Regions from separate parts of the Xanthobacter sediminis genome, predicted to be linked through region 1. Evidence: predicted binding sites of a transcription regulator. Region 1 holds the regulator's gene; each other region holds the start of a gene.
What was found. Region 1 encodes LexA, which represses DNA repair genes until DNA is damaged. Its sites were predicted from a motif close to TGTTCNNNNTGTGTTCNG; they were not measured.
Positions count from the first base shown of each region.

Region 2: V5F61_RS15270 (ImuA family protein) is a predicted target of LexA. The motif match lies at 2,821-2,838, and genes of this name have one in related genera.
Region 3: recA (recombinase RecA) is a predicted target of LexA. The motif match lies at 1,470-1,487, and genes of this name have one in related genera.

Region 1 covers NZ_JBAFWH010000006.1:244,182-255,067, reverse strand. Annotated here, with positions in the region: gene V5F61_RS10700 (invasion associated locus B family protein) at 127-873, shown strand; gene hspQ (heat shock protein HspQ) at 1,129-1,452, opposite strand; gene V5F61_RS10690 (HpcH/HpaI aldolase/citrate lyase family protein) at 1,592-2,632, opposite strand; gene V5F61_RS10685 (sulfurtransferase TusA family protein) at 2,779-3,036, opposite strand; gene gltX (glutamate--tRNA ligase) at 3,033-4,448, opposite strand; gene V5F61_RS10675 (ComEC/Rec2 family competence protein) at 4,664-6,889, shown strand; gene lexA (transcriptional repressor LexA) at 7,033-7,746, opposite strand; gene V5F61_RS10665 (molybdopterin molybdotransferase MoeA) at 7,916-9,130, opposite strand; gene moaC (cyclic pyranopterin monophosphate synthase MoaC) at 9,163-9,642, opposite strand; gene V5F61_RS10655 (DUF2147 domain-containing protein) at 9,761-10,183, opposite strand; gene trpC (indole-3-glycerol phosphate synthase TrpC) at 10,263-10,886, opposite strand, start outside.
Region 2 covers NZ_JBAFWH010000011.1:68,923-79,808, forward strand. Annotated here, with positions in the region: gene V5F61_RS15260 (NAD(P)H-dependent flavin oxidoreductase) at 1-593, opposite strand, end outside; gene V5F61_RS15265 (mechanosensitive ion channel family protein) at 863-2,713, shown strand; gene V5F61_RS15270 (ImuA family protein) at 3,106-3,822, shown strand; gene V5F61_RS15275 (Y-family DNA polymerase) at 3,731-6,226, shown strand; gene V5F61_RS15280 (error-prone DNA polymerase) at 6,232-9,546, shown strand; gene V5F61_RS15285 (SMR family transporter) at 10,106-10,435, shown strand; gene V5F61_RS15290 (GNAT family N-acetyltransferase) at 10,524-10,886, opposite strand, start outside.
Region 3 covers NZ_JBAFWH010000017.1:46,887-57,228, forward strand. Annotated here, with positions in the region: partial or broken gene V5F61_RS17995 (IS3 family transposase) at 245-964, opposite strand; AL1L pseudoknot at 564-680, opposite strand; gene recA (recombinase RecA) at 1,551-2,639, shown strand; gene alaS (alanine--tRNA ligase) at 2,836-5,493, shown strand; gene V5F61_RS18010 (cation:proton antiporter domain-containing protein) at 5,775-7,493, shown strand; gene V5F61_RS18015 (cyclic nucleotide-gated ion channel) at 7,558-8,757, shown strand; gene V5F61_RS18020 (NADP-dependent isocitrate dehydrogenase) at 8,835-10,049, opposite strand; gene V5F61_RS18025 (RNA methyltransferase) at 10,307-10,342, shown strand, end outside.

The DNA.
Region 1 (10,886 bases):
CACAGTTCGGGGCCCGCCACCTTCTTGCCTCAATTGGCCCGGAGAGAGCGCGGGTCATGAAGCAGGTGCGGGCCAGCCGTCGTGCGCAAAGGCGGACGATCGGCAGGCAGCACAGGAAAGGCCACAATGACCAAGACCCATTCCATCGCGCGGCTCACGGCGGGTGTCGCCGCAACGCTGCTCTCCGTGGCGTTGGCCGGCCCGGCGTTCTCCCAGGCGCAGCCCGCGAAGCCCGCTGCCCCCGCTCAGTCCGCCCAGCCCGCTCAGGGCGGCGCGGCTGGCGAGCCGGACGTGAAGTTCTCCGCCTCGCCGTGGCAGAAGATCTGCCAGGAAAATCCGGAGAACAAGAAGCAGGTCTGCGTGCTCACCCAGATCCTGGGGGTCGAGAACCAGGCCATCGCCAAGATCGACATCGTGGAGATGAAGGACGAGGCCAAGAAGCGCCTCAACGTCTCCGTGCCGCTCGGCATGCGCCTGCAGCCGGGCATGCGCGTGACCCTCGACAAGGACCCGGTTTCGGTTCCCTTCGTCATCTGCAACCCGATCCAGGGCGGCGGCGCCACCTGCATCGGCGACGTGGAAGTGGACGCGAGCTTCATCGCCAAGCTGAAGAAGGCCAATGCGGTCTATCTGCAGATGGTGAACGGCGTCGGCCGCACCCTCAGCCTGCCCATCTCCAATGCCGATTTCGGCAAGACCTATGACGGCCCGGGCGTCGACGCCAAGGTCGCCATGGAGCAGGAGCGCAAGCGCATGGAAGAGGCCCGCGTGAAGGCCCAGGCCCAGGAAGAGCAGAACAAGGCCGCTCTGCTGAAGAAGGGCCAGGAGCTGGAGAAGGCCAACGCCCAGGGGCAGGCTCCCGCCGGCAAGTGACCTTCGAGTGAGCTTTCGGGGCCCGTCCCAGCGCTTGGCGCGGGAGGGGCCCGTGAACGACCTGAACGTGCGGCACGCCTTCCGGAAGGGGCGTGCCGTTCGCGTTTGTCGGGTGAGTTTTGTGGCGTTCATGGCGAGCCGGCGGCCGCCGCTGCAACATGCTGGCGATAAAACGACGGCGAACGCGAAGGAACGGCTCACGCCGTTCGCCTCAGAGTTCTGCGCCGCGATGGACCGCCCGTTGCCGCCGCAGGATCAGTTCACCAGCCGGGGGAGCACCCGCCAGCGGCCTTCCGCGTCCTCCAGCAGCATCTCATTGACGCGAGGATGGCGCAGCGGCTCGTCAGAGCTGTCGAGCTCCAGGTTCTGCTCGGAGACATAGGCCACATACTCGCTGTCCGCGTTCTCGGCGAACAGGTGGTAGAAGGGCTGGTTCTTGTCCGGGCGGATGTCCTCGGGGATCGAGAGCCACCATTCATCGGTGTTGTCGAATACGGGGTCCACGTCGAACACGACGCCGCGGAAGGGGAAGTGCTTGTGGCGCACTACCTCGCCGATCCGGAACTTCGCCATCCGCATCTGCGGGGCCTCGACGTCCGCCGCGACCTCCACCGGCGGGGGCAGCGCCCCCACCATCTCCACAGTGCCAACGGCGGAGGGAGAGCGCGTCTTCTCCTGTGTGCTCATCTTCCGCCTCCTCATGCTTTGCCGGATTATCTCACAAACCGTAAGCCTTGCCCATTTCCGGGTCCTTGGCCGCGACGATCCGGGCGAGATCGACGATCACCTTGGCCTGCTTCCAGGTGGCGTCGTCCTGCATCTTGCCGTCGATCATCACAGCGCCGGTGCCGTCCGGCATGGCTTCCACGATCTTGAGCGCGAATGCCACCTCGCCCGGATCCGGAGAGAACACGCGCTTGGCGATGTCGATCTGGGTCGGGTGCAGCGACCAGGCGCCCACGCAGCCCTGGAGGAAGGCATTGCGGAACTGGCTCTCGCAGGCGGCGAGGTCCGAGAAATCACCGAACGGACCATAGAAGGGCTTGATGCCGTTGGCGGCGCAGGCATCCACCATCTTGGCGATGGTGTAGTGCCACAGGTCCTGCTGGTAGCCCACGCGCGGCTTGTCGCCGTCCGCGTCGGCCAGCACCTTGTAGTCCGGGTGGCCGCCGCCGACGCGGGTGGTCTTCATGGCGCGGGAGGCCGCGAGATCGGCCGGGCCGAGGCTCATGCCATGCATGCGCGGGGATGCGGCCGCGATCTCCTCCACGTTCTTCACGCCTTCGGCCGTTTCCAGGATGGCGTGGATGAGGATGGGCTTGCGCACAGCGTGCTTGGCTTCGAGCTGCGCCAGGAGCTGGTCGAGATAGTGGATGTCCCACGCACCCTCCACCTTCGGCAGCATGATGACGTCGAGCTTGTTGCCGATAGCCGAGACGATCTCGACGATGTCGTCGAGCACCCAGGGGCTATTGAGGCAGTTGATGCGGGTCCACAGGCCCGTGGAGCCGAAATCGGTGGCCTGGGCCATCTCGATGAAGCCCTTGCGGGCGGCTTCCTTGGCGTCGCTCGGGATGGCGTCCTCGAGGTTGCCGAGCACGACATCCACCTGCTTGGCGATATCCGACACCTTGGCGCGCATCTTTTCCAGGTGCGGCGGCACGAAGTGGATCATGCGCTCCAGACGCACCGGCAGCTCGCGATAGGGCGCGGGCGCGCCGATGGCGAGCGGCTTGAAGAACTGACGCGGAAGCTTCATGTCATCCCCCTGGCGCCGGACGGGGGGAAGGCTCCCCCACTGGCCGGGCACATTTCGAGCGGCACTGCACCATAGCTTGCACCGCTCCGCAACGCCGCTCACGCCGCGGCCGGCGGTCTTGCCCACAGCAGGCAGGCTTTCCCGGCTCAGCCCGCCTTGCGAAGGGTGAAGGTCAACCGTCCCGCGTCCACCACCCGGCTCTCAAGAACGGCGCCGGTCTCCTGGGCCACATGTGGAATATCGATCACCGCCATGGGGTCCGTGCAGGTCACCACCAGCCGGGCGCCCGGCGGCAGGGCCGAAAGGGCCTTGCGCGTGCGCAGGGCCGGCAACGGGCACTTCAACCCCATCAGGTCCAGCGCCACGGGCTCGGCCTCGGGCGCCGGCCTGCGCAGGCGGATCATCGCGCCTGGTCCTTCAGCCGCGCGAGGCTCTCCTCGCGGCCGAGCACGGCGAGCACGTCGAAGACGGGGGGCGAGGTGGTCTTGCCGGTGAGGGCGGCGCGCAGGGGCTGCGCCACGGCGCCGAGCTTCACGCCCGCCTGCTCGGCATAGGCGCGTACCACCGCCTCGGTGGCGGCCGCGCTCCACTCGGCGGCTTCCAGCAGCGGCAAGAGACGGCCGAGGTGCGCGCGGCCTTCCTCGGTGAGCAGGGCGCCCGCCTTCTCCTCCATGGGCAGCGGGCGCTCAGCGAAGATGAACTCGGCGTTGTCGAGCAGCTCCACCAGCGTCTTCGCACGCTCCTTCAGGCTGGGCATGGCGGCGGCGAGCTGGGCGCGGCGCTCCGGCGTCATGCGGGCGAGCCGGCGGGCGGCGTCGGGCAGGTGCGGCACCAGCGCCTCGACCGCGGCGAGAAGCTCGGCGTCGGAGGAGCCGCGCATGTACTGGCCGTTGAGGCTCTCCAGCTTCTGGAAATCGAACCGGGCGGCGGAGCGGCCCACCTTGTCGAGGTCAAAGTAGCGGACCATGTCCTCGGTGGAGAACACTTCCTGGTCGCCATGGCTCCAGCCCAGGCGCACGAGGTAGTTGCGCAGCGCCGCCGGCAGGTAGCCCATGTCGCGGTAGGCATCCACGCCGAGCGCGCCGTGGCGCTTGGAGAGCTTGGCGCCGTCCGGCCCGTGGATGAGCGGGATGTGCGCCATGCGCGGCACCTCCCAGCCGAGGGCGCGGTAGATCTGGGTCTGGCGGGCGGCGTTGGTCAGGTGGTCGTCGCCGCGGATGATGTTGGTCACACCCATGTCGTGGTCGTCCACCACCACCGCGAGCATATAGGTGGGCGTGCCATCCGAGCGCAGCAGCACGAGGTCGTCGAGGTCCTTGTTGGGGAAGGTGACGGTGCCCTGCACCATGTCCTCGATCACCGTCTCGCCCTCGCGCGGCGCCTTCAGGCGGATCACAGGAGCGCGGCCTTTCGGCGCCTCGGAGGGGTCGCGGTCGCGCCAGCGGCCGTCATAGCGCGGCGGGCGGCCTTCCTTGCGGGCGAGTTCGCGCATTTCCTCCAGCTCTTCCGCCGAGGCGTAGCAGCGATAAGCATTGCCCTGCGCCAGCATGTCTTCCACCGCCTGGCGATGCCGCTCGGCGCGGGCGAACTGGTAGATGGGGTCTCCATCCCAGGTGATGCCGAGCCAGGAGAGCCCTTCCAGGATCGCGTCGATGGCCTCCTTGGTGGAGCGCTGGCGGTCGGTGTCCTCGATGCGCAGCAGCATCCGGCCGCCCTTGGCCTTGGCATAAAGCCAGTTGAACAGCGCCGTGCGGGCGCCGCCGATGTGCAGGAAGCCGGTGGGGGAGGGGGCGAAGCGGGTGACGATCTCGGACATGGCGCACTCGAACCTGGGGCACCCGCCGCCCAAGGGCGCCCCGTGGGGCGCGGGCGGCGGAAACGGGGCAGGGCGCGCCGCAGGCTCCGCGACGAGACGACCGTGGCGCGCGCGAGGCGCCCGTGTAGCATAGCCGCACCGCACAAGGAACATGCGCGCGGGGCGGAGCAATGCGGGCGGGGTCGGGGGATGGCGAGAGAGGCCATGGAGGCGGCGTGACGCCGCGCTCCCGTGCGCGCGCCATCGCCGTGCCCATCGGCGCGCGATCTGCGAGCCTGCGCGTCGAGCCATTGTGGCATGCATTCGCCGCGAGGTTCCGCGCCGATCTCGCAGTCGAGGCCGAATCCGGCCGCCTTGTCCTGTGGCTTCCGGTAGCCTTCACCACCGGCATCCTCGCTTATTTCGGAGCTGCCCACGAACCCTCACTCGCCGCGGCCCTGGCGCTGACGCTCGCGCTTGCCGCTGCGACATGGGCCGCGCGACGGCAGGCCGTGCTTTGCGCCATACTCGCCGGCCTGTGTGCCTTTTCCACCGGGTTTTCGGCCGGCTGCGTGCGCACCAGCCTCATGATGCATGAGGCGCTGGCGAGTCCGCCGGCCTTTCCGATCCGGCTCTCCGGCTATGTGGAGCGCGTGGAGCGGCGCGTGGGCAGTGATCGCATCTTGCTGCGGCTCGATCCGGGCCCGATCCGTGGCATTGAGGGTCCGCCGCCGCGCCTGGTGCGCCTGTCGCTGAAGCGCGGCAGCGCACCCGAGGTGGGGGCGCACATCACACAGCTCGTCCGGCTGCTGCCGCCTCTCGGCCCGGCCATGGCCGGGGCGCACGACTTCGGCCGAGCGACATGGTTCCAGGGCATCGACGCCGTGGGCTTCGGGCTCGGGCCACCGAAGCTTAGCCCGGCACCGGTGGAAATTCCCATCCAGGTCCGGCTCTCGGCCCTGGTCGGCGATATCCGCGCCGCCCTTGGTGCACGCATCCGCGCCGTGCTCCACGGCACGCCGGCGGAGATCGCTGTGGCACTGGTCGCCGGGGACCGCTCGGCGATTCTCCCGCAGGTGGAGGAGAGCATGCGTGTGTCGGGCCTCACCCACGTCCTCTCCATCTCGGGTCTCCATATGGCGCTCGTGGCCGGCACCCTGTTCGCGTTGGCGCGGGGCGTGCTTGCGCTGGTGCCGGCTTTGGCGCTGGGTTGGCCCATCAAGGCCACCGCTGCGCTGCTCGCGATCTCGGGTAGCGCCTTCTACCTCGTGCTGTCCGGAAACGACGTTCCGGCGCAGCGCTCGTTTGTGATGACGGGCCTGGTGCTTGCAGGTGTTCTCGCCGGACGCAGGGCGCTCACCCTGCGAACCATCGCCGTGGCCGCCGTGGTGGTCCTGGGCCTCACGCCGGAAGCCGCCCTGGATCCGGGACCGCAGATGTCCTTCGCCGCCACGCTGGCTCTGGTGGCCGCCTATGAGCGGTTGCAGCCCCTGCGCGCCTTGCCCCGGCCCGAGGGCCTGCCTGCGCGCATTCTCATGCTGCCTTTGGTGTTCGTCGCCGGCACCGTGGTGACCGCGCTGGTGGCCGGCTTCGCGAGCGGGCCTTACGGCGCTTTCCATTTCCAGCGCTTCGCACCGTATGGAGTGCTCGCAAATCTCGTCGCGATGCCCGCCGTTTCGCTGCTCGTCATGCCCTTCGGCCTTCTCGGCGTGCTGCTCATGCCGTTCGGATGGGATGGGCTGGCATGGCCGGTGATGGGAGCCGGCATCGAGATCATGGTGGCGGTGTCCGACCGGGTCGCGGCGTTGCCTGGAGCCGATGCGCGAATCTACACCGTGAACACGGCGGCCCTTCTTTGGTTCACAATGGCGCTGCTCGCGCTCTGTCTGCTGCGCGGGCTGCCGAGTCTCCTCGCAGTGCCTGCGCTGGCTGTCGCGATCCTGGTGTCGGGCGCGCCACCCGCGCCGGATGTGTTGGTGGCGCCCAACGCTGCAGCCGTGGCCGTGCGCAGCGCCGATGGGCGCCTGTCGGTCATCGGCGCGAAAGGCCAGAAAATGATGGTGGAGCAGTGGCTCGCGCAAGAGGGCGCGCGGCGCACCGTGAACGGCACAGCCCTCGAAGCCGGTTTCACCTGCGATCCCCTGGGCTGCGTGGCCCCCCTGCCGGGAGGCGGAACGCTCGCGGTCTCCCGCAAGCCCGAGGGCCTTGCGGCAGATTGCCTGAACGCGAAGATCGTGGTGACGCAGGAAGCTCCGCCCCGTGGCTGCCCCGCCCGTGTGCTGACGCCGAAGGAGCTGGAGCGCACCGGCACGATTGCCTTCTTTCTGGAGCAGGGAGCTCTGCGCGAGCAGCCCGCCCGTGATCCGGCGGTCCACCGCCCCTGGATGCCGCCGCCGGCTGCTCCCCGAATGCCGGAAGGGAGGAGCAGGGGCGCCGAGGTCGACGACGCAGCCAGCGAATGAGCATCCCCTCAATCGCCGCCCACAGCCGTGCTCGAAGGCGACATCCTGTGGCTTCTGGAGGCCGCCTGGCCATGTCCCTGGCAGGAGGCCGGAGGAGGGTTCGCCCGCGACGGCCCGGGCCTGGTGAACGCGGCCTCAAGATATCAGTATCGCCGCATGAGCCCCACGAGCCTGCCCTGGATGCGCACGCGATCCGGCCCGAATATGCGCGTTTCATAGGCGGGGTTCGCGGCTTCCAGCGCAATGGAGGCGCCCTTCTTGCGCAGGCGCTTCAAGGTGGCCTCCTCCTCGTCCACCAGGGCGACGACGATGTCTCCCGTGTCCGCGCTGTCACACTTGCGGATCAGCACCGTGTCGCCGTCCAGGATGCCGGCCTCGATCATGCTGTCGCCGCGCACCTCAAGGGCGAAATGCTCGCCCTGGCCGAGCATCTCCGGCGGTACGTTCAAGGTGGCGCTGCGGCTTTGAATGGCCGAGATGGGGGTGCCCGCGGCGATGCGGCCCATGACCGGCACCACGACGCTCTGGCCGGTTTCCTCCTCGTCGTCGGCCGGGGGGCGCACCTTACCGAGGCTCCCCTCGATCACGGAGGGCGAAAAGCCGCGTCCGCCGCTGCGCTGGGTGGCGAGGCCCGGGGCGACGCTGTCCGGCAGCCGCACGACCTCCAGCGCCCGCGCCCGGTTGGGCAGGCGGCGGATGAAGCCGCGTTCCTCCAGAGCGGTGATGAGACGGTGGATGCCGGACTTGGACCGCAGGTCCAGTGCTTCCTTCATCTCATCGAAGGACGGGGGCACCCCCGTCTCCTTCAGTCGCTCATGGATGAAGCGAAGCAGATCATATTGCTTGCGCGTCAGCATCTCACCCCCCGTTTCCGGTGCTGCCGGCCAACTGCGGCGCGGGTCGTCATCCCTCCGAAAGCGGGAAGACCGCCTGCGGCAGCGTCGCAAATAATGCGAAACAAATCATGAACAGCTTCTATCTGTTCCTTTTGTGTTCCGCAAGGGTGAAGATGTGGTTAACGGTAGCCTAATCGTGGAACGGAATGATCTCGCAGGGATCGCCCGCCTTGGCCGCCGCTGCGAACGGTGCGCGGACCAGCAGGCAGTCGGCCGAGGAAAGTACGCTCAGCATGGCGCTGTCCTGCGATACGGCTGGCGTCACGCGGATGGAACCGTCGGCATCGTGCTCCATGTGGGCACGCATGAAGTCTCGCCGCTGGTCATTGGCGGGCACGTCCACGGCGAGGCGCGCCGGCGCGGTGTGCACGCCCGCGGCCACATCGCCTTGCAGGGCGCGGACCAGGGGCTCAAGGAACAGCAGCGCGCAGACGTGGGAGGAGACCGGATTACCGGGCAGGCCAAGCACGCGGACTGCGCCACGGCTGCCGTACATCAGCGGCTTGCCAGGCCTGAGCGCGATCTTGTGCACATAGAGATCCACGCCCTCGGCGCGCAGGGCCGGCGCCATGAGGTCGTGGTCCCCCACGGAGGCGCCGCCGGAGGACACCACCAGGTCGAAGGCGCCGCTCAATGCCCGCGCGACGATGGCGCGAATGTGGGCGAGGTCGTCGCCCACGAGGCCGAGGTCGGTGACCTCGGCGCCGGCCTGGGTGGCGAGGGCGGCGAGCCCGAAGGCGTTGGAAACCACGATTTCCCCCGGCGCGCCAGTTCCGCGGCCGGGCAGCACCAGCTCGTCGCCGGTCTGGATGAGGGCGACGCGGGGCCGGCGCGCCACCGGGAGGAAGGCATGGTCCATGGCCGCGGCGAGCATGATGTCGCGGCTGGTGAGGCGCCGGCCGGCCGTGAGGCCCGGCGCGCCTTCCTGGAAATCACACCCACGCTTGCGCACGTTGCGCAGGGCGGCCGTGGGCGCCGTGGTGGCCACGCGATCACCCTCGCGGGTGGTGTTTTCCTGGATCACCACCGTGTCGGCCCCCTCGGGAACCACTGCGCCGGTGAAGATACGCACGGCCTCCCCCGCGCCGACGCTGCCGCCGAAGGGACGGCCGGCGGCGGATTCGCCGATGACCGTGAGGGACGCGGGTGTCCGCGCGATGTCAGCGCCGCGCACGGCATAACCGTCCATGGCCGACATGTCGGCTGGCGGCTGCGTGCGGCGGGCGATCAGATCCGCGGCCAGGACGCGGCCGGCGGCCACCTCCACCGGCACGTCCTCCACTGAGAGGGTGGTGACCTCGTGGGTCACGCGGCTCATGGCCTCCTCAACGCTCATCAGCGCCATGGCGCGCTTCCTCTCTTCTGCAGGGGCGGGGTTCAGCCTTCGGTCTGCCACAGGCCGCTGCGCCCGCCGGATTTCTCCAACAGCCGCACGCCTTCTATGCGCATGCCGCGATCCACGGCCTTGGCCATGTCATAGACGGTGAGGCACGCGACCGAAACGGCGGTGAGCGCCTCCATCTCGACGCCGGTCTGGCCGGAGGTCTTCACCCGCGCTGTGACGACGAGGCCGGGCAGGGCGGGATCGGGTGCGATCGCCACCTCGACCTTCGAGAGCATCAAAGGATGGCACAGCGGCACGAGCTCATGGGTGCGCTTGGCGGCCATGATGCCGGCGATGCGGGCGACGCCCATCACATCGCCTTTCTTGGCATTGCCGGCGAGGATCATGTCGAGCGTGGCGGGCGCCATGGAAACGCGGCCCTCGGCCACCGCCTCGCGGGTCGTGACCGCCTTTTCGGAGACGTCCACCATGCGCGCCGCGCCCTGGTCGTCGAGATGGGTCAGGCTCGCCATCGGGGCGCCGCTCTCCGGAATCGCTTTCGGGAGCGGAAAGATGGGGCCGGCGGGCGGGCGTGTCCACCTCCCGGGCGCCGGAAGGCTCCTCCCTCGGCGGGAGGAGCGTGGCCGTGCGTCAGTGCAGGCGGGTCCAGGTCTGCGTCTTGCAGAGCGGCGCCATCACGCAGCCCTTCAACTTCAGCGTGTTGTCGCCGTCGAGGGTGATGGTGCCGGAATAGGTCTTGCCGTCCTCGGCATTGTAGATGCTGCCACCGGTCCATTCGGTGGGGCCGCCGGAAAAGCCGGTGAGGATGGTGAGGCCCTTCAGCGCGCGACCGCGCAGGCCGGCGTCGGTGTTGTGGACATCCTTCAGGGCCGGGTCCGCCTTCAGCCCCTCGGAGGCGACGAGTCGGCCACACAGGCTCGCCCCACACTTGGAAATTTCCACCTGACCGCCGCGCGTGGGCGTCTGCCACAGGCCGGTGGGGTCGGCGGCGAGCGCCGGAAGGGAAACGAGGCACGCGGCACCCAGCATGGCCGCGGCAAATGCCAATTTCATCACGATCCTCCCATATATGCGCCGGCCTCTTCAGGGGCCGGTGCACACATTAAGGCTGAAAGTGACGTATAGGGCAAGCTCAGGACGCAAGCAGAAGGGATGTCGCGCTTGCGACATCATCCTGCCGCATGAGACTTTCGCCCACCAGGATGGAGTGGATGCCCACCTTCGCGAGCCGCGCCACGTCGGCGGCCGTGAAGATGCCGCTCTCGCCGATGACCAGCCGGTCCTCCGGCACCCGCGGAGCGAGGCGCTCGCAGGTGGCGAGCGTGGTCTCGAAGGTGCGCAGGTCGCGATTGTTGATGCCGATCAGGCGACTCGGTAGCTTGAGCGCGCGCTCGAGCTCATCGTCGTCGTGCACCTCGAAGATGGCGTCCATGCCATAGGCGGCGGTCGCGGCGGAGAGGTCACTCGCCAGGGCGTCGTCCACCCCGGCCATGATGATGAGGATGCAGTCCGCTCCCCAGGCGCGCGCTTCCGCAACCTGGTAGGTGTCGTACATGAAGTCCTTGCGCAGCACCGGCAGCTTCACCGCGGCGCGCGCGGTCTTCAGGTATTCCGGCGCGCCCTGGAAGGAGGGCGTATCGGTGAGCACGGAGAGGCAGGTGGCACCGCCGCGCTCATAGGCGCGGGCGAGGGCGGGAGGATCAAAATCCGGCCGGATCAAGCCCTTGGAGGGGCTCGCCTTCTTGATCTCGGCGAT
Region 2 (10,886 bases), on a different contig from region 1:
GCGGCCGCGATATGCGCGCCGGTGGAGATGGCGCCCGACAGCACCAGGGTGCCCGAGAAGAAGCGCCGGATCTCCCCGACCAGGGCGAACGGGCTCAGCGTGCCGGCATGGCCGCCGGCGCCGGCGCACACGGCGATGATGCCGTCCGCGCCCGCCGAGATGGCCTTTTCCGCGTGGCGGCGGCTGATGACGTCGTGGAACACGAGACCGCCGTAGGAATGCACCGCCTCCACCACCTCGCGCACCGCGCCCAGGGAGGTGATGACCAGCGGCACCTTCTTCTCCACTGTCACCTTGAGGTCCGCTTCGAGGCGGGCGTTGGACTTGTGGACGATGAGGTTGACGCCGAACGGCGCGGCGCCGGCATGGGCGGCGTTGCGGGCGGAGATGTCGTCGAGCCAGTCCCGGTAGAGGTCAGTGGTGCGGGCGTTGAGGGTGGGGAAGGTGCCGAGAATGCCGCCCCGGCAGGTCTGAGCCACCAGGTCCGGTCCCGAGACCAGGAACATGGGCGCGGCGATGGCCGGCACCGCGAGCCGGCCGAGAAGATTGGCCACCGTGGCGGGGGCGGGGGCGCAAACGGGCGTTTCGAGCATGGGGTTTCCTCCGTCCGCCGTTCTGGCGGGGCCTGTGGACCGGCCGCGGCCTTCTGCGCGCCGCTTCCGCGCTGCGGCGGGATCGTCCCGCCGGCGCGCGCCGGATGGCGGAGTTGACCTATAGGTGAACCGCCTGTCAATTCGGTTCGCCCAGGCCGGAGGGCGCCGAAACGGCCAAGAGATGGCGCGTAGGAGGTATTTTAGTAAGAATGTGGACGCCGCGCCCTTGCTATCGTGCGGGCCTGGAACAGGTGGACTGGAGCAGGCGCGTGATTCGAGCGGGCGGGCGTGAAGCGGTGGCGGGGCAGGTCTTCGGGGCGCCCGGGCGGGGCGCGCGGGCATCGCGCGCGGCCGGGGCCCTCTGGCGCCTCGTGCTCGCCCTGCCGCTGGCGCTCCTTCTCGCCCTTTCCGTGGCGGGGCCGGCGGGCGCGCAGGGGGGCTCGGGCCTCTCCAATCCCCTCGACCCCCTCGACACGTCGAGCCCCAGCGCGACCTTCCAGTCCTTCCTGCAGGAGAGCCGCCGGCTCGAGGCGCAGTATCTGGACTACGCGGCCCACAAGACGCGCGAGAAGGAGCTGGCCCTGGCGGCCACCGAGCTGCGCGCGCGCCGGCTGTTCGATCTCGCGCCCCTGCCGCCGGCGATCCGCGACAAGGTGGCGAGCGCGGCCATCACCTATCTCGTCGACATCCTCGCCCGCCTGCCCGAGCTGCCCGCGGATGAGATTCCCGGCGCCCCCGGGCGGGACTGGGGCAAGCTGCCGGAGAAATGGGACATCCCCGGCACCGATATCCAGATCGCCCGCGTGGCGGGCGGGCCGCGCGTGGGCGAATACCTGTTCACCGCCGCCAGCCTGGAGGACCTGCCGCAATATCACGCCCTCATCATCGGCCGGCCGCCGCTGCGCCCCTCGGCATTCGAGAGCTGGCACCATGTGCAGGTGAACTTCACGGGTCCGTTGTTCCCTGGGGGGCTGGAACAGGAGCTGCCGCCCGCGGCTTTCTACCCGGTGCTCGACACGCCGGCCTGGAAGGCGGCCCTTTCGGTGGCGCTGGTCGGCGCGGTGTTCCTCGCCGCCACCCTGTGGGCGCGGCTGGCGCAGAGGGCCGGGCGCAGGGGCGGGCGGGTGCGGCAGCTGGGGTGGCGGCTCTCCACCCCGCTGGTGCTCATCCTGCTCTATCTGGTGGCTGTGGTGTTCATCCGCCTGCAGATCCACCCCTCGGGGCGGTTCTCCGCGGCGGAAAGCATCTTCTCCACGCTGGTGGTCTACACGGCCGGGGCGTGGCTGGCATGGAACGCCTGCTTCCTGGCGGCGGAGGCGATCATCGCTTCCCCCCGCATCCCCGAGAACAGCTACGACGCCCACCTGCTGCGCCTCGCCGCGCGGCTCGGCGGGATGGTGGCGGTGGGCGCCGTGCTGCTTTATGGCGCCAACAACATCGGCATTCCCGCGCTGGGGCTGGTGGCCGGCCTCGGGGTGGGCGGCATCGCGGTGGCGCTCGCCTCCCAGTCCACGCTGGAGAATCTCATCGGCGGGCTGTCCATCTTTGCGGACCGGCCGTTCCGGATCGGTGACACCATCCGCTTCGAGGACCAGTTCGCGCGGGTGGAGGCGGTCGGCCCGCGCTCCACCCGCATCCGCGCTCTCGACGGCACCTTGTTCACGGTGCCCAACGGGGACTTCGCCAAGCGCCACATCATCAATGTCTCCCTGCGCCGCGAGTGCCTGTTCAAGCACGAGGTGGGCCTGCGCTACGAGACCTCGTCCGAGCAGCTGCGCTGGCTGCTGCGGGAGCTGCGCGGGCTGCTCGCCACCCATCCCATGGTGGAGCAGACCCCCGGCCGCTCCTGGGCGGCGCTGACCGGGCTCGGCGACAGCGCCTTCACCATCGAGGTGAAAGCCCATGTGCGCACCGGTGATTTCGCACAGTTCCTGGAGGTGCAGGAGCATCTGCTGTTCGAGATCGTGCGCCTGGTGGAGGCGGCGGGCAGCGGCCTCGCCTTTCCCAGCCGGACCGCCTACCTTGCCCGCGATGCCGGCCTCGACGCGGAGGCGCGGGCGCGCATCCTGCGGGAGATGGGGGTGGAGGTGCCCGGGGTCGGGCTGGCCGGGCAGGCCTGATCCCGCCGGCTTCGGTCTTCCACAGGCGCCCGGCGGGTTTGCCCAAGCCCGCTAGGCGCGGGAGGATGCGAGGGTCTTGACTCCCTCCGCAGGTTCCGGAATCTATCTAGAACAAACAGGGAACAAGAGGCGGCAGAACCGTCATGACTTCTCCGCGCGCACCCCGGACCGCGGCCGATCTCGCACGCCTGCGCGGCCTCATCGCCACCATTGAGCACGGCGGCGGCCCGGAGGGGCGGGGGGCTGGGATACCGCCCGCCGGAGCATTGCCGCCTGGGGGCAGGATTGCTCCGGAGGCCGGGCCCGCCGGGCTGCCGTCGGCATCGCCGGGCGCTCGGCTTCGCGGCCTGGCGGAGCCCGTCCCGCCGCGCCTCTGCCTGGGCGCGCCGCAGGTGGATGAGGCCCTCGGCGGCGGCCTCCTGTGCGGGGCGCTGCACGAAGCGGCTGGAACGCCGGGGGAGGAGGGCGCGCTCGGTGCCTTTGTCCTCGGCCTCGCCGCGCGGGCCGTGGCGCGGCTGCGGCGGCCGGTGCTGCTGGTGGTGCAGGAGATGGCGGAATGGGAGGCGGGCCGGCTCCACGGGCCGGGGCTCGCGGCCTTCGGCCTGCCGCCGGAGGCGCTGCTGCTGGTGCGCGTGCGCAAGCCGCAGGACGTGCTGTTCGTGATGGAGGAGGGGTTGAGATGCGCAGGCCTGTCCGCGGTCCTGGGGGAGTTCCTGTCGCCGGTGCCCGAGGCGCTCACCGCCACGCGGCGCCTCTCCCTCGCGGTGCGCGACTCCGAGCGGCTGGGGCTCGTCTGGCGCCACAAGGCGGACCCAGCCCCCTGCGCCGCCCTCACCCGCTGGCGCATCTCCGCGCTGCCGAGCCCGGCGGCGGACGGGCTCGGCGGCCTCGGCGCGCCGCGCTTTTCCGCCCGCCTCGCGCGCAACCGCTTCGGCCCCGTGGGGGCGTGGCCGCTCACCTTTCGCGCCGGACTGTTCCGGCCGGCACCGGATGGGAAAGAGGACGGGGAGGACGACCATGAGCAGCACGACCGCGCCGGAACGGCGCTACCTCAGCCTCGCCCTGCCGCGCTTCGCCACGGATCTCGTCGTGCGGCGGATGTCGCCTGAGGCGCGGGCCTGCCCGCGCGTGGTGGTGGCCATGGAGAAGGGGGCGTTGCGGCTCGCCGCCGTCAATGCGCCCGCCGCGGCATTGGGGCTCGCCCCCGGCCTGCCCCTGGCCGATGCGCGCGCCCGCCACCCCGCCCTGGAGGTGAGCGCGGCGGAGCCGGACGAGGCGGCGCGGATGCTGGCCCGCCTCGCCGATGCCTGCGAGCGCTACACGCCCCTCGTCTCCCTCGACGGCGCGGACGGGCTCATGCTCGACGTCACCGGCTGCGCCCACCTGTTCGGCGGGGAGGAGGGGCTGGTGCGCGATCTCCTGCGGCGGGTGGCGGCGGCGGGCTTCATGGGGCGGGCGGCGCTCGCGGCCACCGGCGGGGCGGCCTTCGCCCTCGCCCGCTTCGCCCCCGGCAGGGGCGGGGTGGTGGTGCCGGCGGAGGAAGACCTTTCCGCTCTGCTCGCGCCCCTGCCGCCTGATGCCCTCCGCCTCGCCGGTCCGGCGGTGGAGGCGCTGGCGCGGCTCGGCTTCCGGCGGGTGGGCGACCTCTTCGGCAAGCCGCGCGCCCCGCTCGCTGCCCGCTTCGGGATGGACCTGCTGCGGCGTCTCGACGAGGCCCTGGGCCATGTGCCCACGGCGGTGGACTACCGCTTTCCCCCGCCCGTCTTCTGCGCTGAGCGCGTCCTGGCCGAGCCGGTGGAGCGGGTGGAGGACGTGCTGGGCCTCGCCGCCCACCTCGCCGCCACCCTCGCCGGGGCCATGGAACGGCACGGGGTGGGGGCGCGGCGGCTCGACCTCGCCCTGTTCCGGATGGACGGGAAGGTCACGCGCCTGTCCATCGGCACCAGCCGCCCGCTGCGCGACCCGGAGGTGGTGCGCCGCCTGTTCGCGGAAAAGGTGGCGGCCCTTTCCAGCCTCGATCCCGGCTTCGGCTTCGAGCTGGTGCGCCTCGCCGTGCGCGAGGCGGCACCGCTCGACATCCGCCAGGAGGGGTTCGGCGCGGACGAGGACTGGGCCCGCGCCCTGGACGCCCTGGTGGACCGGCTCGCCACCCGCTTCGGGAGCGAACGGGTGCTGCGCCTGGAGCTTCAGGATCGCTACGTGCCCGAGCATGCCTGCCGGGAGGTGCCGGCTCAGGGCGCGCGCGGCTGGGCCGGCGCCGTTCCGGCCCTGGCGGCGTGCGCGCCGGGGATGGCGGTGCCGGAAGAAGTGCGGGCGCCGCCCTTGCCGGAGGCGGCCCGGTCGCTTCCCCAGCAGGTCCTTTCCGCTGCGCCTGGGCCCGATGGGATGAGGCCGCCGCCGGCCGCGCGCGCGGAGCCCATGCCGGGGGAGATGGCGCGGCAGCCCCTTGCTGTGGAGGTAGCGGACGGTGTCAGGCGGGAGCCGGAACTCCGGGAAGGGCGCACCGGAGCACTGCTGCCGGCGGATCCGCCCGTCCTGCCTTTCCAGACCGCGTTCGGGGGCAGGCGGGTGAGCGCGAACGCGCCGGGCCGGCTTCCCGCGTGGGATGAGGCTCTCTTCCTCGTGCGCGCAAGCTTCCGCGCGGGGGAGGGGACATCCGGGCGCACGGCGGCATCGGACGTGCGCCGGGCCGCGGAGCCGCCGTTCCCGCCGGTGGCCGAGCGCGCCCTCGTGGTCGAGCGGGAGCCTGGGGGCCTGGCCGGAGGCGCCGTGGCGGGGCGGGTCATTCTCGATGGCGAGGCTGGCGGTCCGGATGAGAAGGTGCCTTTTCCGCCGGTCGATGGTGCCCTTCCGGCTTCCCGCCCCCCGGCCGCGCGCGGGAGCGGCGCCGCGACGGCAGGCTGTGTCACATTCGGGCCGTGGGCATTGGAGCGTCCGGTGTCACGGGATCTTTTCCCCTTCTTGCGGGAGAACGACGGATGCCGGCCGGCCCCGGAGAGTGGCACAGGCGCCGCGCCGGGGCATGTGCGCGGGCTCATGCCGGGCGAGGGTGGGGCGCCCGAGCCGATGGACGACCGGGGCGCTGTGCCTGGAGGCGGACCGGAGCCGGCGCGCGCCGGCGCGCAGAGCGCCGGGGAAAAGGCTGCGCGAGGGTGGCGAGGCAAAGCCGGGGGCGCCGAGGCCCGCTCTGTCCCGGACGACGCGCCCGATCTCGCCGGCCCGGCCCGGCCGCTGCGCCTGCTGGAGAGGCCGGAGCCGGTGGAGGCGGTGGCGGAGGTGCCCGACGGGCCGCCCATCCGCTTCCGCTGGCGTCGCGTGAGCCACATCGTGGCGCGGGCGGAGGGGCCGGAGCGCATCGCCGCCGAATGGTGGCGCTCCGGCGCCGACCTGCCGGCCCGCGACTATTTCCGGGTGGAGACCCTCTCCGGCCGGCGCTTCTGGCTGTTCCGCGCCGGCCTCTATGGGGCGCAGGCGGACGGGCCGTCCTGGTTCCTCCACGGCCTGTTCGGGTGATGTCCATGACCCCGCCCCACGCCCCGCAGCCCGGACCCGCGGCGTTTGCGCGCCTGCCGGAACACCGCCCGGCGCCGCGCGCGCCGGCCGCGCCGCCGCGGTTCGTGGAACTGGCCGTCACCACCAATTTCTCCTTCCTGCGCGGCGGCTCGCATCCGGAGGAATACGTGGCGGCGGCGGAAGCGCTGGGCCATCAGGGCATCGGCATCGCCGACCGCAACACCCTCGCGGGGGTGGTGCGCGCCCATGCCAAGGCCGAGGCGCAGGGCTTCCCGCTGGCGGTGGGCGCGCGGCTGGCGTTCGCCGACGGCACGCCCGACATCCTCGCCTATCCGCGGGACCGGGCCGCCTACGGCCGTCTGTGCCGCCTGCTCACCACCGGCAACATGCGGGCGGAGAAGGGCGACTGCATCCTCGTCCTCGACGACCTGCTCGCGTGGGCCGAGGGGCTGAATCTGGCGGTGATGCCGCCCCGTCGCCTGTCGGAGGGGTTCGCGGCCTTCCTCTCCCGCCTCGGAGAGGCGGCGCCGGGCCGCCTCTGGCTCGCCGCGCCCGTCGCCTTCCGGGGCGACGACGCCCGCCGCCTCGCCCGGCTGAAGGCGGTGGGGGCGGCGGCGCGCGTTCCACTCCTCGCCACCCTGGACGCGCTCTACCATGATGCCGACCGGCGCCCCCTGCAGGACGTGCTGACCGCCATCCGCGCGCATGTGACCCTCGACACGGCCGGCACGCGCCTCGCCGCCAATGCGGAGCGGCACCTGAAGCCGGCGGCGGAGATGGCCCGCCTCTATCGCGCCCTGCCGGAGGCAGTGGAGGAGACCTGCGCTTTCTTTTCCGGCCTGGGCTTCTCGCTGGACCAGCTGCAGCCCAGCTACCCGCGCGAGACGCGGGACGGCTTCAAGAGCCCCCAGGCGGCGCTGGAGGCCCTCGCCTGGGCGGGCGCGCACGCCCATTACCCGGAAGGGGTGCCGGATAAGGTGATCCGGTCCCTCGACCACGAGCTGGACCTCATCGGCCGGCTCGCCTACGCGCCCTATTTCCTCACCGTGCACGAGATCGTCGGCTTCGCGCGGGGCGAGGGCATCTTGTGCCAGGGGCGCGGCTCGGCGGCCAATTCGGCGGTGTGCTTCTGCCTCGGCATCACCGATGTGGACCCCATGAAGAGCGAGCTCCTGTTCGAGCGCTTCATCTCGGAGGAGCGCGGCGAGCCGCCGGACATCGACATCGATTTCGAGCACGAGCGGCGCGGCGAGGTGCTCGCCTTCATCTACCGCCGCTACGGGGCCGCCCATGCGGGGCTCGCTGCCACCACCACCACCTATCGCTCGCGCTCGGCGGTGCGGGAGGTGGGCAAGGTGTTCGGCCTCTCCGAGGATCTGCTGGGGGCGCTCGCGGGCACCATCTGGGGCTGGTCCTCGGGCGGGGTGAATGCGGATGAGGCGCGCCGGCTCGGCCTCGACCCCGACGAGCCGCGGCTCGCCCGCGTGCTGGAGCTGACGAAGGCGCTCATCGGCTTTCCGCGCCATCTCTCCCAGCATGTGGGCGGCATGGTGGTGACCCACGAGCGGCTCGACGAGACCGTGCCGCTGACGCGCTCCGCCATGGAGGAGCGGCCCATCATCGAATGGAACAAGGACGACCTGGAAACCGTCGGCCTGCTCAAGGTGGACATCCTGGCCCTGGGCATGCTGACGGCGCTGAAGAAGTGCTTCGGCCTGCTCCAGGCGCATTACGGGATCGCGATGACGCGCATCGGCGATGCGCCCTCCGACGACGGGCGCCTCTATGCCATGCTCCAGCGAGCGGACTCCATCGGCGTGTTCCAGGTGGAGAGCCGGGCCCAGCAGACCATGCTGCCGCGCCTCAGGCCCGAGTGCTTCGAGGACCTGGTGGTGGAGGTGGCCATCGTGCGACCCGGCCCCATCCAGGGCGGCATGGTGCATCCCTACCTTCGGCGCCGGCAGGGGCTCGATCCGGTGGATTATCCCTCCGAGGAACTGAGGGAGGTGCTGGAATCCACTCTCGGCGTGCCCCTGTTCCAGGAGCAGGCCATGCGGATTGCCATGGTCGGCGCCGGCTTCTCGGCGGGAGAGGCGGATGCGCTCCGGCGCGCCATGGCCACCTTCAAGCGGGTGGGCACCATCGGCACCTTCCACGAGAAGCTCATCGGCGGCATGCTGAGGAACGGCTACACGCGCGACTTCGCCGAGAGCCTGTGGAAGCAGATCGAGGGCTTCGGCTCCTACGGCTTTCCGCGCTCCCATGCGCAGAGCTTCGCCCTCATCGTCGCCTGCTCCGCGTGGCTGAAATGCCACTATCCTGATGTGTTCGCGGCCGGGCTCATGAATGCCTGGCCCATGGGCTTCTACGCCCCGGCCCAGCTGGTGCGCGATGTGTGCGAGCACGGGGTGGAGGCGCGCCCGGTAGACGTGAATGCCTCCTGTTGGGACCACACTCTGGAGAAGGGCGAGGTGCCCGCCGCCCGCCGCCTCGATCCGCGCCACCGCGACATGGCCGGGGATATCCGCGCCACCCACGCTTTGCGCCTCGGCTTCCGCCAGGTGGAGGGGCTCCGGCGGGAGGAGATGGAGCGCCTCGTCGCGCAACGCGGTGCGGGCTACGATTCCGTGCGCGACCTGTGGCTGCGCACCGCCCTTCCCCCCGCCACCCTGGAGAAGCTTGCTGACGCGGATGCCTTTCGCGCCCTCGGCCTCGACCGGCGGGCGGCGCTGTGGGCGGTGCGCGGCCTGCGCCGCGCCGGCGATAAGGACGACCTGCCCTTGTTCCGCGCCGGCCCGCCCGGCCCCGCGCGGGAGGCGGAGGTGGAGCTGCCGGCGCTGCCGCCGGGGGCCCAGGTGGTGGCGGATTATCGCCACATGAAGCTCTCCCTGAAGGCCCATCCGCTCGCCTTCCTGCGCGGCGAGCTTCAGCGGCGCGGAGTGACGCCCGCCGCCGACCTGCCGGGCATGGCGAGCGGCCGCAGGCTCTCCCTCGCCGGCCTGGTGCTGGTGCGCCAGCGGCCGGGTACCGCGAGCGGCGTCATCTTCATGACCCTGGAGGACGAGGGGGCCTGGGCCAATGTCGTCGTCTGGCCGCGGGTGTTCGAGGCGTTCCGCCCGCAGGTGATGGGCGCCCGGTTGGTGATGGTGCGCGGCCGGCTGCAGAACGAGCAGGGCGTGATCCACCTGGTGGCGGAGCGGGTGGAGGACTGGGGCCACCTGCTGGAGCCCTTGGGCGAAGGGCGTGCGCCCGGCGCCGCGCGTACCGCGGCCGGGGACGATCCGGGCACCGCCATGCCGCGGGGCCACAATTTTCATTGAGGCCGAGGGCCCTTGGGCGTCTCTATGGGCCCTTTTCGGGGGCGGGGGCCATCGCCAAGCCCGCGCAGCGTTCAGGAGAAATCCATACGGCGCCGGCCTAAAGCGTTTTTGAGCGGGGCAGCCACCGACTGTGTGAAGAAAAGTATATTAAATCAATGATCTATGGCATTTCTTCGATGCTGTGACATGGGGCAATGCCTCAAGGATCGGGGTAATGGCATGAGGCCCCGAAGCGGGCATTCTGGAGGGAAAGTTTTCAAAACGAGGATATCTTTTTCCTGAAAAGAAAAATAGGCTGATGCAATGGGGTGCGGCGCTCTGGTGTTTCGTCTTTGCGCCGTGGGGCCGGAGCGAGGTGCTCGGCCGTCTCATCCCTCCGTCCGGACGACTTGCCGACCATTCGCCTTCCTCCAGCCCCCGCCGGCCGTGCCCGGAGCATTTTCACACGAGGCGGATCGCTGACCGCGCGCGGAGAATGCCCCGATCGCACCTCTCGGAGGCGCCGCGAGGCGATGCGCGCAAGGCGTTCCAGCCCGCAGAACCACGAGCCGTCCCGACCATGAGCTACCTCTATCTCGCAGTCGCCATCGTGGCCGAGGTGATCGCCACTTCCACCCTCAAGTCCACCGAGGGCTTCACCCGCCTGCTGCCGTCCGTCGTTGTCGTCGTCGGATACGTGGTGGCCTTCTACTGCCTGTCGATCACGGTGCGGGAGCTGCCGGTGGGCGTCGTCTACGCCATCTGGTCGGCAGTGGGGATCGTGCTGGTGGCGGCCTTCGCGTGGCTCTACTACGGGCAGGCGCTGGACCTGCCGGCGGTCATCGGCCTCGGCCTCATCATTGCGGGCGTCGCGGTGGTCAACCTGTTCTCGAAGACGGTTGCCCACTGACGCCCAAGTGCTGCTCACGCCCAAGCAAAAATGAAAAAGGCGGCGCCCGAAGGCGCCGCCCATTCCGAACTTCAGGGGCATTCCGGCTTCAGGAGCCGGTGGCCGCCAGCTCATTCTCGTCGTTCGCGGGCATGAACATGTCGAACAGCCGCACGGTAGCGAGGCGCTGGGCCTGCAGCACCGCGCCGGCCATGCCCTGGGCATCGGCCGCGGCCTCGCGGGCCAGCGACAGGGCCGTGGGGAAGGGTGCCTTCAGCGCCGCCACCACTTCGTCGGTGTCGAAGCTCAGCTCGGCGTTGAACTTGCGGGCGATCTGCTGCATCCGCCGGTTCTGCGCCAGGCAGTTCAGGCACAGGCTGCGGATGCCGCGATTGCGCGCGGCGAGAATCACGCGCTCCAGCAGCAGGGTGCCGAGCCCGTGGTTTTGGAATTCACGCTCCACGCTGAAGGC
Region 3 (10,342 bases), on a different contig from region 1:
CAGCGAGGAACGCGCACACGGCATCGTTATCTATCGCAGTCAATCGCGAGCTTTTGCGATCGGCTCTAGCTATTTCTCTCGCGCTTTGTATATAATGCAAACGTACAGATTGATGCCGCGCACCGCGCCACATTTATTGTGGAAAATCAATTGCGTATGAATCTGACGGTATATCTGACGGTAAATGTCGATTTTTCAGTTTTACACTCTCTGAAAATTCAAATACTTACCTCTCCGGTTAATCATCGAGTGGGCATGGCGCCGCCTTGTCCCGCATCGTGGTGCGGACCGGCTTGCCGCGGATCACGCCGGCGAGGCCCATGCCCTGCATCAGCCGCTCGATGGTACAGCGGGCGACATCGAACCCCTCCCGCACCATCTGCCGCCAGACCTTGCGTACCCCGTACACCTCGAAGTTCTCGGCGAACACGCGCTCGATCTGGGGCCGCAAGGCCGCGTCCCGCCGCACCCGTGCCGAGCACTTCGAGGGATCAAGCCGCCGGGCGACATGCGCATGATAGGTCGCATAGGATCGCGGGACGCGATCCGTTCCGGATCGCGATGGGGGCGATCGGCAGGACCTTGCAGATCGGCTCGACCCCATACGCACCGCGATGATCGTCGATGAACGCGATCATGTCTTCGACCGGCGGTCGAGCTCCGCCAGGGCGAAATACGCCGACGCCTTGCGCAGGATCTCGTTTGCCTGCCGCAGCTCCCGGTTCTCGCGCTCAAGCGCCTTCAGCTTCGCGGCCATGTCCGTCGACACGCCGGCTCGCTTGCCGGCATCCACCTCGGCCTTCTTCACCCACTCGTTCAGCGAGTGCCCCGAGCAGCCGATCTTCGCCGAGATCGACAGGATCGCCTGCCAGCGGGACGGATACTCATGCGCGTGATCCAGCACCAGCCGCACCGCCCGCTCCCGCACCTCGGGGGAGAATTTGTTCGTCGTCTTGCCCGTCATGGCTCCACCTTCTCAGGAGTTGGAGCCTCCGGCAAACCCGGGGCGGTTCAGCTTTCTTACTGGCCCGGATGCCCCCGATGTGCCGGGAGATGCCTTTCTCACTCTCGGATGGAGAATGGCCGTCGCGACCGCGCAAGCTTATGACGCGGCCCGTAAGCACCTGATTGCGCTTAAAAAAATCCTCTCCTCGTTGCCGTTTGGAAAACGAGATCATTCCAGCAAGATATGACGTGTTCGCCAATCTGTTCGCCAATCAGCGCTGGCAATCACCTGTCTAGCCTGATCAGTTCGCCAAAAACAATTGTGATATCAATGGCTTCCATATCTATCAGTCGATTCTCGCCTCTCGGGTTCGCCAATTAGTCGATTGGCACCCGTCATTTTACCGCGTTTCCAATGGCTTGCACGGAATTGAGCGACAGATAATTACGGGAAGCCGCCCGCGCTGGATCGACAAAAAGCGATCGCGCTTCCACCACCAGCGCGACGCGGCCGAGACCCCATGCAGAACATATTGCGAACATCGAACAAAACATGTACGAGTGAAGCCACTCATTTCCCCTTGCGCCAGCATTGGAGCGCGGCGATGACTCAGGCGACACTCCGACTCGTCGAAGGTTCTTCCATGGACAAGACCAAAGCTCTGGATGCCGCGCTTTCCCAGATCGAACGCCACTTCGGCAAAGGCTCGATCATGCGCCTCGGCAAGGGCGGCAAGGCGCTGGAAATCGAGAGCATTCCCTCCGGGTCCCTGGGTCTCGATATCGCCCTGGGCATCGGTGGGCTGCCCAAGGGCCGCATCGTCGAGATCTTCGGGCCTGAATCCTCGGGCAAGACCACGCTCGCGCTGCATGTGATCGCCGAATCGCAGAAGCGCGGCGGTACCTGCGCCTTCATCGATGCCGAGCATGCGCTCGACCCCGTCTACGCCCGCAAGCTCGGCGTGAATCTCGATGACCTCCTGATTTCCCAGCCTGACGCAGGTGAGCAGGCCCTTGAGATCGCCGACACGCTGGTCCGGTCCGGGGCCATCGACGTGCTGGTGGTGGATTCGGTCGCCGCCCTCACGCCCCGCGCGGAGCTGGAGGGCGAGATGGGCGACAACCAGCCGGGCATGCAGGCGCGCCTCATGAGCCAGGCGCTGCGCAAGCTCACGGCGTCCATCTCCAAGTCCAACACCATGGTGATCTTCATCAATCAGATTCGGATGAAGATCGGCGTGATGTACGGCTCGCCGGAAACCACGACGGGCGGCAACGCGCTGAAGTTCTACGCTTCGGTGCGCCTCGACATCCGCCGCTTCGGCTCCATCAAGGAGCGCGATGAGATGGTGGGCAACCAGACCCGTGTGAAGGTGGTGAAGAACAAGCTGGCGCCACCCTTCAAGCAGGTCGAGTTCGACATCATGTACGGCGAGGGTATCTCCAAGATGGGAGAGCTTCTCGACCTCGGCGTGCGCGCCGGCGTGGTGGAAAAGTCCGGTGCGTGGTTCTCCTACGACAGCCAGCGGCTGGGCCAGGGCCGGGAAAACGCCAAGACCTTCCTGCGGCAGAATGCGGAGGTGGCCGGACGCATCGAGGCCGCCATCCGCCAGAATGCCGGCCTGATCGCCGAAAAGATCCTCGCCGGCGAGCCGGAGGAGGATGCCGACGGACAGGAGCCGACGGAGGGCTGACGCCACCGCGGTCTTCCGCAAACGGCATGCGTTTCTGGACAAGCGCCGGCCCCATCGGTAAACGAAACCGGTTCCGGTTCGCCGTTCAGGTCCATCCAGGGCGGCCACGGAACCGGGCTGCCGTTGGCGGTACGTCCGAGGTGATCATCGCCGGCTGCGTCTTGCGCGTCCGGCTCTTAAGGGTAGTGGCCGGCACATGAGCGGCGTCAACGAGATCCGGTCGACTTTCATCGACTACTTCGTCAAGCACGGGCACGAGGCTGTTCCCTCATCCCCGCTGGTGCCGCAAAACGACCCCACCCTGATGTTCACCAACGCAGGGATGGTGCAGTTCAAGAATGTCTTCACCGGCATGGAGAAGCGCGCCTACTCGCGTGCCGTCACCGCACAGAAGTGTGTGCGTGCTGGCGGCAAGCACAACGATCTCGACAACGTCGGCTATACGGCGCGGCATCACACATTCTTCGAGATGCTGGGCAATTTCTCGTTCGGCGACTATTTCAAGGACCGCGCGATCGAGCTCGCCTGGAATCTCGTCACCGGGACCTTCGACCTGCCGAAGGAGCGCCTGCTCGTCACCGTCTATAACGAAGACGAGGAAGCCTTCAATCTGTGGAAGAAGATCGCCGGGCTGCCCGACGAGAAGATCATCCGCATCTCTACCTCCGACAATTTCTGGTCCATGGGCGATACCGGCCCGTGCGGACCATGCTCCGAGATCTTCTTCGACCACGGGGGCCACATCCCCGGTGGCCCTCCCGGCTCTCCGGACGAGGATGGCGACCGCTTCATTGAGATTTGGAATCTCGTGTTCATGCAGTACGAGCAGCTTCCAGGCGGGGAACGCCTGGTGCTGCCGCGTCCGTCCATCGATACCGGCATGGGGCTTGAGCGCATCTCGGCGGTGCTCCAGGGCACCCACGACAATTACGAAACCGACCTCATGCGCGCCCTTATCGGCGAGGTCGCGGAACTCACGAACGTCGATCCCGACGGCCCCCAGAAGGCCAGCCATCGCGTCATCGCCGACCATCTGCGTGCCTCGGTCTTTCTCACCGCGGATGGTGTGCTGCCTTCCAACGAAGGACGAGGCTATGTGCTGCGCCGCATCATGCGGCGCGCCATGCGCCACGCGCAGCTCCTCGGCGCGCGCGAGCCGCTGATGCACCGCCTGGTGCCGGCGCTGGTGCGGGAGATGGGGCGTGCCTACCCGGAGATCGTCCGCGCGGATGCGCTCGCGAGCGAGACCCTGCTCCTGGAAGAGACCCGTTTCCGCCGGACACTGGAGCGCGGCTTGGCCATCCTCGAAGAGGAGACTTCCGGCCTCACCACCGGTGCGAGCTTCTCGGGAGAAGTGGCGTTCAAACTTTACGACACCTATGGCTTCCCCCTCGACCTCACGCAGGATGCCCTGCGGGCGCGGGGCATTTCGGTGGATCTCCCGGCGTTCGATGTGGCGATGGCGCGACAGAAGGCCGAGGCCCGCGCCAATTGGGCCGGGTCTGGCGAGGCGGCCACTGATGCCGTCTGGTTCCAGATCCGCGACAAGGTGGGTGCCACCGAGTTCCTCGGCTACGAGACTGAGAAGGCCGAAGGCGCGATTGTCGCCGTGTTGAAGGACGGCGCTGAGGTCGCGAGCCTGCCGACCGGCGCCCGTGGCTTCGTCGTGCTGAACCAGACCCCTTTCTATGCCGAGTCCGGCGGCCAGCAAGGCGACACCGGAAGCTGGAGCGGGGAAGGCGGCGTTTCGGCGCGTGTCGTTTCCACGCAGAAGAAGCTCGGTGACCTGTTCGTGCACGAGGTGGAGGTCACCGGCGGCGAGCTGAAGGTTGGAACTGCGGTGGTGCTGGAGGTGGATCACGCTCGCCGCTCCGCGCTCCGCGCCAACCATTCTGCTACCCACCTCCTGCATGAAGCGCTGCGTCGCGTGCTCGGCGACCATGTCGCGCAGAAGGGCTCTCTGGTGGCTCCCGATCGCCTGCGATTTGATTTCTCGCACCCCAAGCCGCTGACCTCGCAGGAGATTGCGCAGGTTGAGGACATCGCCAACCGCTTCGTGCTGCGCAACGAGCCCGTGGAGACGCGTGTCATGGCGGTGGATGACGCCATAGCCTCCGGTGCGCGGGCTCTGTTCGGCGAAAAATACGGCGATGAGGTGCGCGTCGTGTCCATGGGCACGGACGACGGCAACGGAGCACCTTATTCCATTGAACTGTGCGGTGGCACGCACGTGCGCCGGACCGGGGACATCGGCCTTGTCTCCGTGCTTGCCGAGAGTGCGGTTGCTTCCGGCGTCCGCCGCCTGGAGGCGCTCACCGCCGACGCGGCGCGCCATCATCTCAATGCAGCCGATGCCGCCCTCCAGGGCGCCGCGGCGATCCTCAAGGCCCCCGTCGCCGAGGTCGAGACACGCCTTGCGGTCCTCGTGGAAGAGCGGCGCAAGCTGGAACGGGAGCTGGCGGAAGTCCGCAAGAAGCTCGCCATGTCCGGTGGCGGCGACGAAGAACGCGGCCCCCGCGTCATTGAGGTCAATGGCACGAAGTATCTCGCCATTGCCATTTCTGGCGCGGATCCGAAGGATCTCAAGGCCATCGCGGACGAAGGCAAGACCAAGATCGGCTCGGGTGTAGTTGCGGTGGCCAACAATGCGGCAGACGGCAAAGCCTCGCTCGTCGTCGGCGTCACCGCGGATCTCGTGGGGCGTTTCGATGCGGTGGCGCTGGTGCGTCGCGGTGCCGAGGCGCTGGGCGGGAAGGGCGGCGGCGGCCGGCCGGACATGGCCCAGGCCGGCGGGCCGGACGGTTCCAAGGCCGACGCCGCATTGGCCGCGATCGAATCGGCCCTCGCGGGTTGACCCTGGGCCGCGGGCGGGGCGCCGCTCGTGGCACCTCCTGCGGACGAGTGAAGCGCGGCAGAGGCCATAGCGCGCGACGCAGTTTCCCAGTTCCGCCACCGGCAAGGTAAAGGGCCTGGGGAACCGTGTATCCGTTGAGTTCGCTTCTCGTCGGACCGGCGGTCGAGACGTCGCCACGGTGCGCATGAGGCTTTGTCTTTTGAAAGAGTGCGCCGAGCGTCCGGTCATGTGCCCTATGGAGGCGCGAACTTCGGACGATGGCTGCGCGGGGAGAAGCGGCTGTGGGTGACGCCTTCCTCAAGGACGGGTTCGTCTATCTCCTGGCTGCCGGTATCTTGGTGCCCCTGTTCCACCGGGTGCGCATCGGTGCCGTGGTCGGCTTCATCATGGTGGGCGCCCTGCTCGGCCCCCATGGCTTGGGAAGCTGGGCGGCGGAACAACCCTGGCTGCGCTTCGTCACCATCACGGATCCAGAGCGCGCTGCGCCCTTCGGCGAGCTGGGCGTGATCTTTCTCCTGTTCCTGCTCGGGTTGGAATTTTCGGCAAGCCGGTTGTGGGCGCTGCGGCGCGAGGTGTTCGGCATCGGTGGCCTGCAGGTGCTGTTCTGCGGGGGCGCGCTGGCGTCGGCGGTCGGGCTGTCGGGCTTCGCGGAGCCCGATGTCGCGCTGGTCCTGGGTTTCGCCTTGGCGCTGTCCTCCACGGCGGTGGTCACGCAAATCCTCGTGGAGGAACATCGCTCCCTCGCTCCGCTGGGACAGCTGGTCATTGCGGTTCTGTTGTTTCAGGACCTGATGGTGGTTCCCATCCTGCTCGCCACTGAACTGATCGCCGGCGGCGGCAGCGTGCTGATCCTGGCGGCCACGGCGCTGGCGAAGGCGGTGGGGGCGGTGGCGCTGATCCTGGTGGCGGGGCGCTTCATCATGGCGCCGCTGGTGACCATGGCCGGCAGCACCCGATCGCGCGAGCTCATCATGGCCATCACGCTGGTGGTGGTGGTGGGCACGGCCGCATTCACCCGCGCCGCCGGACTTTCGGGCGCGCTCGGCGCCTTCCTCGCCGGCATGCTGCTTTCAGAAACCGCCTACCGCCACCAGATCGAAGTGGACCTTGAGCCTTTCAAGGGCCTGCTGATCGGCGTTTTCTTCGTCACCGTCGGCATGAGCGTGAATTTCCGCGCAGTGCTGCCCCACCTGCACCTGGTGCTGGCCGGAACGGTCGTGCTGCTCACGATCAAGACCGCGTTCAATTTCGCGGCGGCCCGCATGATGGGTGTGTCAAAGGCCGAGGCGGCCGAAGCGGCCATCCTGCTCGCGCAGACGGGCGAATTCGCGCTCGTGGTCCTGGGGCTGATGGTGGCGAAAGGCGTGCTCGGCAGCGCGGATGCCGGTCTCGTCATTGCTGCGGTCGGCCTCGGGCTGGCCGCAACACCTCTTCTTTCCGCCATCGGCCATCGGCTTGGCCTGCGGCTTGAGGTGAAGGCGCACGACCATCTCTCCACTCCCGGCAGCGAGACGCCGAGCGGGCATGTCATCATCGGCGGGTTCGGGCGCGTCGGCCGCATGGTGGCGGAGGCCCTGGAGCGGGAGAATGTTCCATTCGTCGGGGTGGACAGCAATCCCCGCCGCGTGGCGCAGGAGCGCGCGTCCGGCCGGCCCGTCTATTTCGGCGATGCCGGACGGGAGGAAATCCTGGAGCGGCTCGGCGCGGAAGGCGCCATCGCGTTCGTGCTCACGCTCGATTCGCCATCGGCGGCGGAGCGCATGGCCGAGGTGATCCATCGCCGCTGGGGGGGCATCCCCGTGCTCGCCCGCGCCAAGGATGCCGATCACGCCTGCCGCCTCGCCGGCCATGGCGTCTCCGGCGTCATCCCAGAGACCGTGGAGAGCAGCCTGCAGCTGGTGGCACGGCTCCTGGGCACCCTGGGCCTGCCGCCCGATGCGGTCGCCACGCGCACCGCCGAGGCGCGCGCGCGGGAAGCGGAGCGTTTCGGATGCCGATGATTCGCAGGCTCCTGCCCCATCGTCGGCCGCGTACCTCCCTCGCGCCAGCAGCAAGGTTCGCCCCATGACCTGGACGCAGGTGCGACAGCGTGCATTCGATGTTCTCGAGCGCGACATGCCCGGCGACCTGGCCGCCGATCTGCTCCACTATTTCCTCATTGTCATCGTGCTCCTCAGCGTGGGGGGCACGGTGCTCGCCACGGTCCCCTCCCTGGAGCTGCGCGACCAGGAATGGTTCTATTGGAGCGAGCTTGCGGCGCTCACCATCTTCGCGGCCGAATATGCGGTGCGCATATGGGTGGCACCGGAGCATCCGCTGCGTCGGCGCATGCCCGCCTGGCGCGCTCGCCTGAACTACCTCTGCACGCCGGCCGCCGTCATCGATCTGCTGGCCGTGGCGCCGGCGCTGGTGGCGGTGTTCGCGCCGCTCGATGTGCATGCCCTGCTGGTGCTGCGCCTGCTGCGTTTCCTCAAGCTGGCGCGCTATTCATCGGGCTTCAATGCCCTCTATCTCGCGGTGAAGCGCGAGCGCTACGCCCTGCTGGCATGCCTTGTCATTCTGAGCACCGGAGTGCTGCTGGCGGCAACCGCCATGTATCTGGCGGAGCGGACTGTGCAGCCGGACAAGTTCGGCTCCATTCCCGGCGCCATGTGGTGGGCCATCACCACCCTCACCACGGTGGGCTATGGCGATGTGGTGCCGGTGAGCACAGTCGGCCGCATGATCGGCGCCGTCACCATGGTGGGCGGCCTCATCATGCTGGCGCTGCCCATCGCCATCATCGCCAGCTCCTTCTCGGAGGTCATCTCGAAGCACAATTTCGTGGTGACCTTTTCCATGCTCTCGCGCCTGCCACCCTTCTCGGACCTCGATGCGCGGGTCCTGGGCGATCTCCTGCCCCTGTTCAATTCGCGCAGCTTCGATCGCGGACGACAGGTGGTGCGGCCAGGAGAGCGCGCGCGGCACATGTTCGTGGTGCTGGAAGGAGAACTGGAGGCAACCGACGCCAGCGGCTCCGTCCGTCTCGGTACCGGCGATGTGTTCGGCGTCACGCCGGGCGCCGATGGCACGTTTCCGGCAGTGCGCGCGCTGGCGAGGAGCAAGCTGCTCGCCATCGAGGAGGACGAGCTGCACATGCTCAACCTGCGCTACCCGGACATCGGCCGCCGCCTGACGGAAATCGCCGGACAGCCCACCGGAGGGGCCCATGCGACCCGCCGGCTGCGGTTTTCCCGCCCCCGCCCCCGCAAGCGGACAAGCTGAGGCGCGTAAAAGAAAACGCCGGCTCCCAGGAAGCCGGCGTTCGATCCCGCCGAAGCGGAACGCAGATCGAGAAAACCTCAGGCCGCGAGGGCCTTCTGAAGGTTCTCGGAGATCTTGTCCAGGAAGCCGGTGGTGGAGAGCCACTTCTGGTCAGCGCCCACCAGCAACGCGAGGTCCTTGGTCATGTAGCCGGACTCGACCGTGTCCACGCACACCTTTTCCAGGGTCTTGGAGAAGGCGGCCAGCTCCTCGTTGCCGTCCAGCTTGGCGCGGTGGGCGAGGCCACGGGTCCAGGCGAAGATGGAAGCGATGGAGTTGGTGGAGGTCTCCTTGCCCTTCTGGTGCTCGCGGTAGTGGCGGGTCACGGTGCCGTGGGCGGCTTCGGCCTCCACGGTCTTGCCATCGGGGGTCATGAGCACGGAGGTCATGAGGCCGAGAGAGCCGAAGCCCTGGGCCACGATGTCGGACTGCACGTCGCCGTCGTAGTTCTTGCAGGCCCACACATAGCCGCCCGACCACTTGAGGGCCGAAGCCACCATGTCGTCGATCAGGCGATGCTCGTAGGTGAGGCCGCGCTTGTCGAACTCTGCCTTGAACTCGGCCTCGTAGACCTCCTGGAAGATGTCCTTGAAGCGGCCGTCATAGGCCTTCAGGATGGTGTTCTTCGTGGAGAGGTAGACCGGATAGTTGCGCAGCAGGCCATAGTTCAGCGAGGCGCGGGCGAACTCACGGATGGATTCGTCCAGGTTGTACATGGCCAGCGCGACGCCGGCGCCGGGGAACTTGTAGACTTCCTTCTCGATCTTCGTGCCGTCCTCGCCCACGAAGGAGATGGTCAGCGTGCCCTTGCCCGGCACCTTGAAATCGGTGGCGCGGTACTGGTCGCCGAAGGCGTGACGGCCGACGACGATGGGCTGGGTCCAGCCGGGCACGAGCCGCGGCACGTTCTTGCAGATGATGGGCTCGCGGAAGATCACGCCGCCGAGGATATTGCGGATGGTGCCGTTCGGCGACTTCCACATCTCCTTCAGGTTGAACTCCTTCACCCGGGCCTCGTCCGGGGTGATGGTGGCGCACTTGACGCCGACGCCATGCTTCTTGATGGCGTTGGCCGCATCGATGGTCACCTGGTCGCTGGTGGCATCGCGGTTCTCGACGGACAGGTCGTAATACTCGAGGTCGATGTCGAGATACGGGTGGATCAGCTTGTCCTTGATGTACTGCCAGATGATCCGGGTCATCTCGTCGCCGTCGAGTTCGACGACCGGATTAGCCACCTTGATCTTCGCCATGTGGACGACCTTTCGGGGTGCTCTGCGCGTGGATGAATTCGTGTCAGAAGTCGCCTCGGGTAGCGGTCCACACACCGCGCGCGGGGCGCGGTTTGGGCCTGCCTGCCCCTCGGCAATCCTCCCAGCGCGCCGCTATAGCACCGGCGCGCCACCTAGTGAAAGCGCCAATGCCCCCGCCTTTGGCATGAATTGCATGACAATGTGTACAAGCTCGACGCAGAGGGCCGGGTGTGCGAGACAGCCGGCGGAGTGAGAAGATGCCAGGTTCAGGTACCGACAGCACGAAACCCTGG